Regions from separate parts of the Polaromonas sp. P2_G11 genome, predicted to be linked through region 2. Evidence: predicted binding sites of a transcription regulator. Region 2 holds the regulator's gene; the other holds the start of a gene.
What was found. The regulator sigma-54, encoded in region 2, starts transcription at its own class of promoters, with help from an activator protein. The targets are predictions, from matches to a motif close to TGGCANGNAANCTGCTTT.
Positions count from the first base shown of each region.

Region 1: AC1DWQ_RS22235 (CmpA/NrtA family ABC transporter substrate-binding protein) is a predicted target of sigma-54. The motif match lies at 1,567-1,584, and genes of this name have one in related genera.

Region 1 covers NZ_JBFUFE010000006.1:437,604-441,004, reverse strand. The annotation lists gene tsaD (tRNA (adenosine(37)-N6)-threonylcarbamoyltransferase complex transferase subunit TsaD) at 1-527, opposite strand, end outside; gene AC1DWQ_RS22240 (ANTAR domain-containing response regulator) at 767-1,399, shown strand; gene AC1DWQ_RS22235 (CmpA/NrtA family ABC transporter substrate-binding protein) at 1,754-2,998, shown strand; gene ntrB (nitrate ABC transporter permease) at 3,059-3,401, shown strand, end outside.
Region 2 covers NZ_JBFUFE010000004.1:572,797-576,197, reverse strand. The annotation lists gene lptA (lipopolysaccharide transport periplasmic protein LptA) at 1-122, shown strand, start outside; gene lptB (LPS export ABC transporter ATP-binding protein) at 137-928, shown strand; gene AC1DWQ_RS16785 (RNA polymerase factor sigma-54) at 1,073-2,608, shown strand; gene AC1DWQ_RS16780 (THUMP domain-containing class I SAM-dependent RNA methyltransferase) at 2,651-3,401, shown strand, end outside.

The DNA.
Region 1 (3,401 bases), on a different contig from region 2:
AGCTTGGCCGACTTGTCAAAAGCCTCACCTGCCGCATCGTCAATGGTTTCACCGAGCAATTCGTAACTGCCGACCCGGTCCACCCGCATCAGCTGGGTATGGCCGCCAGACACCAGCAGCGCCACAAAAGGAAACTCGGGCGGGTCGGCGCTCAGAAAGGGCGACAGCAAATGCCCTTCCAGGTGATGCACACCCATCGCAGGCTTGCCCAGCGCCGCCGCCAGCGAGCAAGCAACACCCGCCCCCACCAGCAGCGCACCCGCAAGCCCAGGGCCGCGTGTATACGCCACCACATCCACTTGCGCCAGGCTGCTGCCCGCCTCGGCCATCACCTGATGCGTCAAAGGCAAGACACGCCGGATATGGTCCCGGCTCGCCAGCTCAGGCACCACACCACCATAAGCCTGGTGCATGTCGATCTGGCTGAACAAGGCGTGCGACAGCAGGCGCGGCACGCCACTGCCGCTGGCATCCACCAGCGCCACACCGGTTTCATCGCAACTCGATTCGATTCCCAAGACTCTCATCCTTCGAGTGTAAAGCCCCCCGTTCAGGCTCACTACGTGTAGCCTGCCCCCTCAAGGGGGCGGTGCCTGCGGTCTGGCAAAGCCAGTCCCGCGGCTCCCGCTGGTTGAGCCCCTCCTCAACCCAGCATGAGCCCTGGAACCGGCTTTGCCGGGCCGGAGGGCGGGCAGACCCCTCGGGGAGGTAAGGAGTTACACGCAGTGAATGACCGTGGGGGCACGTTTCTTGCACTAAATCCTGCATGACGCCGTCCCAATCCCTGCGCCTTGTCATCATCGCCCCGGACCTGCTGGAGTCCGTGTCCGATGACGACCATGCGCGGGAGCTGGCCGAGCGCTCGCGCCAGCTGCGCATCGGATTGCTGGAAAACGGTTACAACATCGTCGCGGTGCTCCCGGCCGATACCTTCCTGGACGAGCGCCTGGCGCAACTGCAACCCGACATGATCATCGTGGACGCCGAAAGCGAGGCCCGCGATTCGCTGGAGCATGTGGTGATGGCGACGCGGGACGCCCGTCGGCCCATCGTGCTGTTCACCAACGACAACGACACCAGCCACGTGAAGGATGCCGTCGCCGCCGGCGTGTCGGCCTATGTAGTGGCCGGCCTCTCCCCGGACCGCATTCGGCCTATCCTGGACGTGGCCATGGCGCGCTTTGAGCACGAGCAGGGCCTGCGCAAGGAACTGGCACACGCCAAAACAGAGCTGCATGACCGAAAAGTCATAGACCGGGCCAAGGGCATGCTGATGCAGCGCCAGGGCCTGACCGAACAGGCCGCCTTCGAAAAGCTGCGCAAGGCAGCGATGGATAAGGGCCTGCGGCTGGGCGAAGTCGCCCAGCGCATGCTCGACGCCCTGGATTTGCTGGGATAAATCCCGGGCCTGATCTCAGGTAACCCTCAATTGGTGCACCGCACAAATACGGTGCAAGCATCAAACCACCGCCTCGCACCGCCTTTCCCCGCAGCCACTGGTGCAGGCAGTGCGTCCGGGCACTTTCCCTTCTCAAAACGACCCGCTGTCACAGCACTCAGCATCGCTGGCACAGCTTTTGCAATGCCCTAGGCACTGGTCAAAGATGGCCAACCGGCACAGCACTTCAATGGCGAAGTGTGTGGTGCCCCCAAGGAACAAAGGCGTTCGCACCCTGCATCACGTTCAACGTGTTGCCCGGGTCGAGCGCCTTTTTGTTTTTGTCTTTCGTTTTAACTATCAGGAGCCGCTGACATGACTGAACTGCTGAAATCTTCGCTGACTCGCCGTACCGTGCTGCAGGCCGCGGCCGTGGGCGCCGTGGGCATCAACCCCGCCCTGCGCGCTGCCGTCTATGCCCAGGGCTCAGACGCACCAGAGAAGAAGGAAGTCAAGATCGGCTTCATTCCGCTGACCGACTGCGCCTCGGTGGTCATGGCCTCAGTGCTGGGCATTGACCAGAAATACGGCGTCAAGATCATCCCGACCAAGGAAGCCAGCTGGGCCGGCGTACGCGACAAGCTGGTCAACGGCGAACTGGACTTCGCCCATGTGCTCTACGGCCTGGTCTACGGCGTCCACATGGGCACAGCCGGCCCCAAGAAAGACATGGCTGTGCTGATGACGCTCAACAACAACGGCCAGGCCATCACGCTGTCCAAGAAACTGGCCGACAAGGGCGCCATCGACGGCCCGGGCCTGGCCAAGCTCATGGCCAGCGACAAGCGCGAATACACCTTCGCCCAGACCTTCCCGACCGGCACGCACGCCATGTGGCTTTACTACTGGCTGGCCGCCAACGGCATCAACCCGATGAAGGACGCCAAGGTCATCACCGTGCCGCCACCGCAAATGGTGGCCAACATGCGCGTGGGCAACATGGACGGCTTCTGCGTGGGCGAGCCCTGGGGCCACCGCGCCATCATCGACGGCATAGGCGTGACCGCCGTGACCACCCAGGACGTCTGGAAAGACCACCCTGAAAAAGTGCTGGGCACCACGGCCGACTTCGTCAAAAAATACCCCAATACAGCGCGCGCCGTGACCGCCGCCATCATCGAAGCCGGCAAGTGGATTGACGCCAGCCTCTCCAACAAAAACAAGATGGCCGAGACCGTGGCCGACAAGAGCTACGTCAACACCAGCGTGGACGCCATCAACCAGCGCATCCTGGGCCGCTACCAGAACGGCATGGGCAAGACCTGGGACGACCCGAACTACATGAAGTTCTACAACGACGGTGCGGTGAGCTTCCCTTACCTGTCCGACGGCATGTGGTTCCTCACGCAGCACAAACGCTGGGGCCTGATCAAGGAGCATCCGGACTACCTGGGCATCGCCAAACAGATCAATCACATCGACGTCTACAAACAGGCCGCGACGGCTGCCAAGGCGAGCGTTCCCAAAGACATCATGCGCAGCAGCAAGCTGATGGACGGCACGGTGTGGGACGGCAAGGACCCGAAAAAATACGCCGACAGTTTCAAGGTTCACGCCTGAACACCCACGCTATATCCACGCTACACCCCACCCAACCTTCCCACGTAAAGAGGTGACGCCATGGTCAGTGCCGTATTTCACAACCCGCTGGAGGCGGCAACCCCTGCAAGCCGCAGCAACGAAAGGCCCAGAGAGGCCGTCGCTATCAATTCGATAGCTGGCGGCGCTTATCCAACGGGCTCCGCAGCCAAAAACAACATGAACGTTTCAATAAAACCCATGCCCGCCACCAAGCCATCCCGCGATGCCTCCTGGCTCTGGCTCACCATCCTGCCCCCCCTGTTGGGCCTCGGTTTGCTGGTGCTGATCTGGGAGCTTGTTTTCATGGGCACGGCCGGCAGCATTCCCTCGCCCAAAGACACCTTTGTGCAGGCGGTGCAGATCTTCAGCGACCCGTTTTACA
Region 2 (3,401 bases):
CAGGACGGGTTCGCGCCATGCTGTCACCCCGCGCGACAGCCTCGGCCCCCGTCGCGGCGCCGCCCGCAGGCCCAGCCCCGGTTCTGCGCCCCAGCACGACGCTGGGCAATGAAAAGAACTAGAAAGACCTGCACAGATGGATGTGGTGACTGACACTTCAGCGGCCCCGGCCGCTCCTGCCCTGACCCCCAGCCGCCTTGTTGCGCAAGGTCTGCAAAAATCGTACGGCAGCCGCAAGGTGGTGCAGGACGTTTCGCTGTCCGTGCAAAAAGGCGAAGTCGTGGGCCTGCTGGGCCCCAACGGCGCGGGCAAAACGACCTCGTTCTACATGATCGTGGGCCTGGTGCGCGCCGATGCAGGCGAAATTTCCATCGACGGCGAGTCGGTCGAGCACATGCCGATTCACCTGCGTGCCCGCCTGGGCCTGAGCTACCTGCCGCAGGAAGCGTCGATTTTCCGCAAGCTCACGGTCGAAGAAAACGTGCGTGCCGTGCTGGAGCTGCAGCTCGACAAAACCGGAAAGCCGCTGGGGCGCGCAGACATCGAGTCGCGGCTCGACGCGCTGCTGCAGGATTTGCGGGTAGATCATTTGCGCAACTCACCGGCACCGGCGCTCTCGGGCGGCGAGCGCCGCCGGGTCGAAATCGCGCGGGCGCTGGCAACCCAGCCGCGCTTCATCCTGCTGGATGAGCCCTTTGCCGGTATCGACCCCATTGCCGTGATCGAAATCCAGCGCATCATCGGTTTCCTCAAATCGCGCGGCATCGGCGTGCTGATCACCGACCACAACGTGCGTGAAACACTGGGCATTTGCGACCACGCCTACATCATCAGCGACGGCCATGTGCTGGCGCAAGGCACACCGTCCGAGATCGTGAACAACGCCGATGTACGAAGAGTCTATCTCGGCGAACACTTCAAGATGTGAAGATGGTTCCCCCCTGTTGTCGCTCACTTCGTGTAGCTCCCTCTCCCCCTCTGGGGACGGCGCCTGCGGCCTGGCGAAGCCAGTTCCGCGGCCCCTGCTGGCCGAAGACATGTCGTTTTATCTTTCCGCACATTTGAAAATCCAGTGAAACAAGGCCTGTCACTCCGCGTCTCGCAGCATCTTGCGCTGACGCCCCAGCTGCAGCAGTCGATCCGGCTGTTGCAGCTGTCGACGCTTGAGTTGAGCCAGGAGGTCGAGCAGATGCTCGACGAAAACCCGTTTCTGGAAGTGTCGGAAGAGACGGCGGTGCGCGAAGAGTTTGGGCTGGAGCACATCAACACGCCGGTAAGCCAGGACAGCCGCGAGTTTGAATCTGCTACGGATTCGATAGCTGGCGGCGCAGACGAGACTGGCGCTACAGCCCCGAATGACGCAGAAGTCAGTGCGGAGCCCAAGCTCGAGGAAAGCTGGGAAGGCGATGGCACGGTAGAAACCACGCCCGACGACAGCGAGTGGGGAAGCGACGCACCGGCGCGCAAGAACAACAATGAAGAGAGCGAAGCCGAGGCCTCCGACCTCACGGGCAGCCATGAGTCGCTGCAGGACCACCTGCACCGGCAATCGCTGAGCTTGCGCCTGTCGGAGGAAGATCGCGCCGCGCTGCACTTCCTCATTGAATCGCTCAACGACGACGGCTACCTTGAAGACAGCCTGGCGTCGCTCGCGGCCGGTCTTGCAAGAGATGACATGGCGCAGGCGGAAGAGCTGGAGCAGCGTTTTGCGATGGCGCTCAAGCTGCTGCACCACATGGAGCCTGCCGGTGTCGGTGCGCGCAACCTGGCGGAATGCCTGAGCCTGCAACTGCTGGACTGCAAGGACTGCGAAGAAACCCGCGCAGCCATTGCCATGTGCAAGCAACCCATGGAGCTGCTGGCCAAGCGCGATGTCAAGCGCCTGTCGCACCTGTGTGGGTTCACCGAAGCCGCCATCAAGGGCGCCATCACGGTGATTGGCCGGCTCGACCCCAAGCCCGGGCGCCGCTTTGTGAACGTGGAGCGCAACCTGATCGTGCCCGACGTCATCGTCATCAAATCGGGCCGGGGCTTCAAGGTTTCGCTCAATGGCGACGTCATGCCGCGCCTTCGCGTGCACGACATTTATGCCAATGCCCTCAAGCAGCACAAAGGCCAGGGCGGCCAGGCGCTGCAGCAGCGCCTGCAGGAGGCCCGCTGGTTCATCAAGAACATCCAGCAGCGCTTTGACACCATCCTGCGCGTAAGCAGCGCGATTGTGGAACGGCAGAAAAACTTCTTCACGCACGGCGAACTCGCCATGCGGCCGCTGGTGCTGCGCGAAATCGCCGATGAACTGGGCCTGCATGAGTCCACCATCTCCCGCGTGACCACGGCCAAGTACATGGGCACCCCTTTCGGTACTTTCGAGCTCAAGTATTTCTTCGGTTCCGCACTCGGCACCGAAACCGGCGGCAATGCTTCCAGCACAGCGGTGCGCGCGCTCATCAAACAATTTGTCTCGTCAGAAAGCCTCAAGAAGCCGCTCAGCGACAACCAGATTTCCGAAATGCTCAAGGAGCAGGGCATTGAATGCGCCCGCCGCACCGTGGCCAAGTACCGCGAGGCGCTCCGCATCGCGCCCGCCAACCTGCGCAAATCACTCTAGCCGCCCAATCAGGCCGCGCTGCCCCGCCCCTCAAAGTCAGTCATGAATCAACTCCAACTCTTTTTACCGTGCGCCGCAGGCGTCGAAACCCTGCTGGCCACCGAGGTCAAGCGTGTCACCGGGATCGACGGCAAAGCCTGGCGCGCCGGCGTGCAGCTGCAGGCTTCGTGGCGCGACGCGTTGCAGCTCAACCTGCACAGCCGGCTGGCGCAGCGCGTGCTGATCGAGCTGCAGCACAACCAGTACCGCAGCGAACAAGACCTCTACAACGCAGCTGCCAACGTGGCCTGGGAAATCTGGTTCACGCCCAAGCAGACCTTCAAGGTCGAGATCACGGCCCAGCACAGCCCGCTGCAAAGCCTGAACTTCGCGGCGCTGAAGATCAAGGACGCGATCGCCGACCGCTTTCGCGCCAAGTTCGACGACGTGCGGCCCAGCGTCGACACGCGCTGGCCCGACGTGCGCGTCTACGTGCACCTGACGACGGACACCGTCACGGTCTACATCGACACCTCGGGCGAGCCGCTCTTCAAGCGCGGCTGGCGCGAAGACAAGGGTGATGCCCCGCTGAAGGAAACCCTGGCCGCCGCCATGATTGCCGCCAGCGGATGGGATCAGCTCTGTAAAGAAGGCGTGCCGCTCTATGACCCCTGCTGCGGCTCGGGCACCATCGCGATTGAAGCCGCGCAAATCGCCTGCAACATTGCGCCCGGCATCAACCGCCGTTTTGCCTTTCAGAAATACCTGCCCTTCCAGGGCCATGTCTGGGACGGCCTGCTCGACCAGGCCGAAG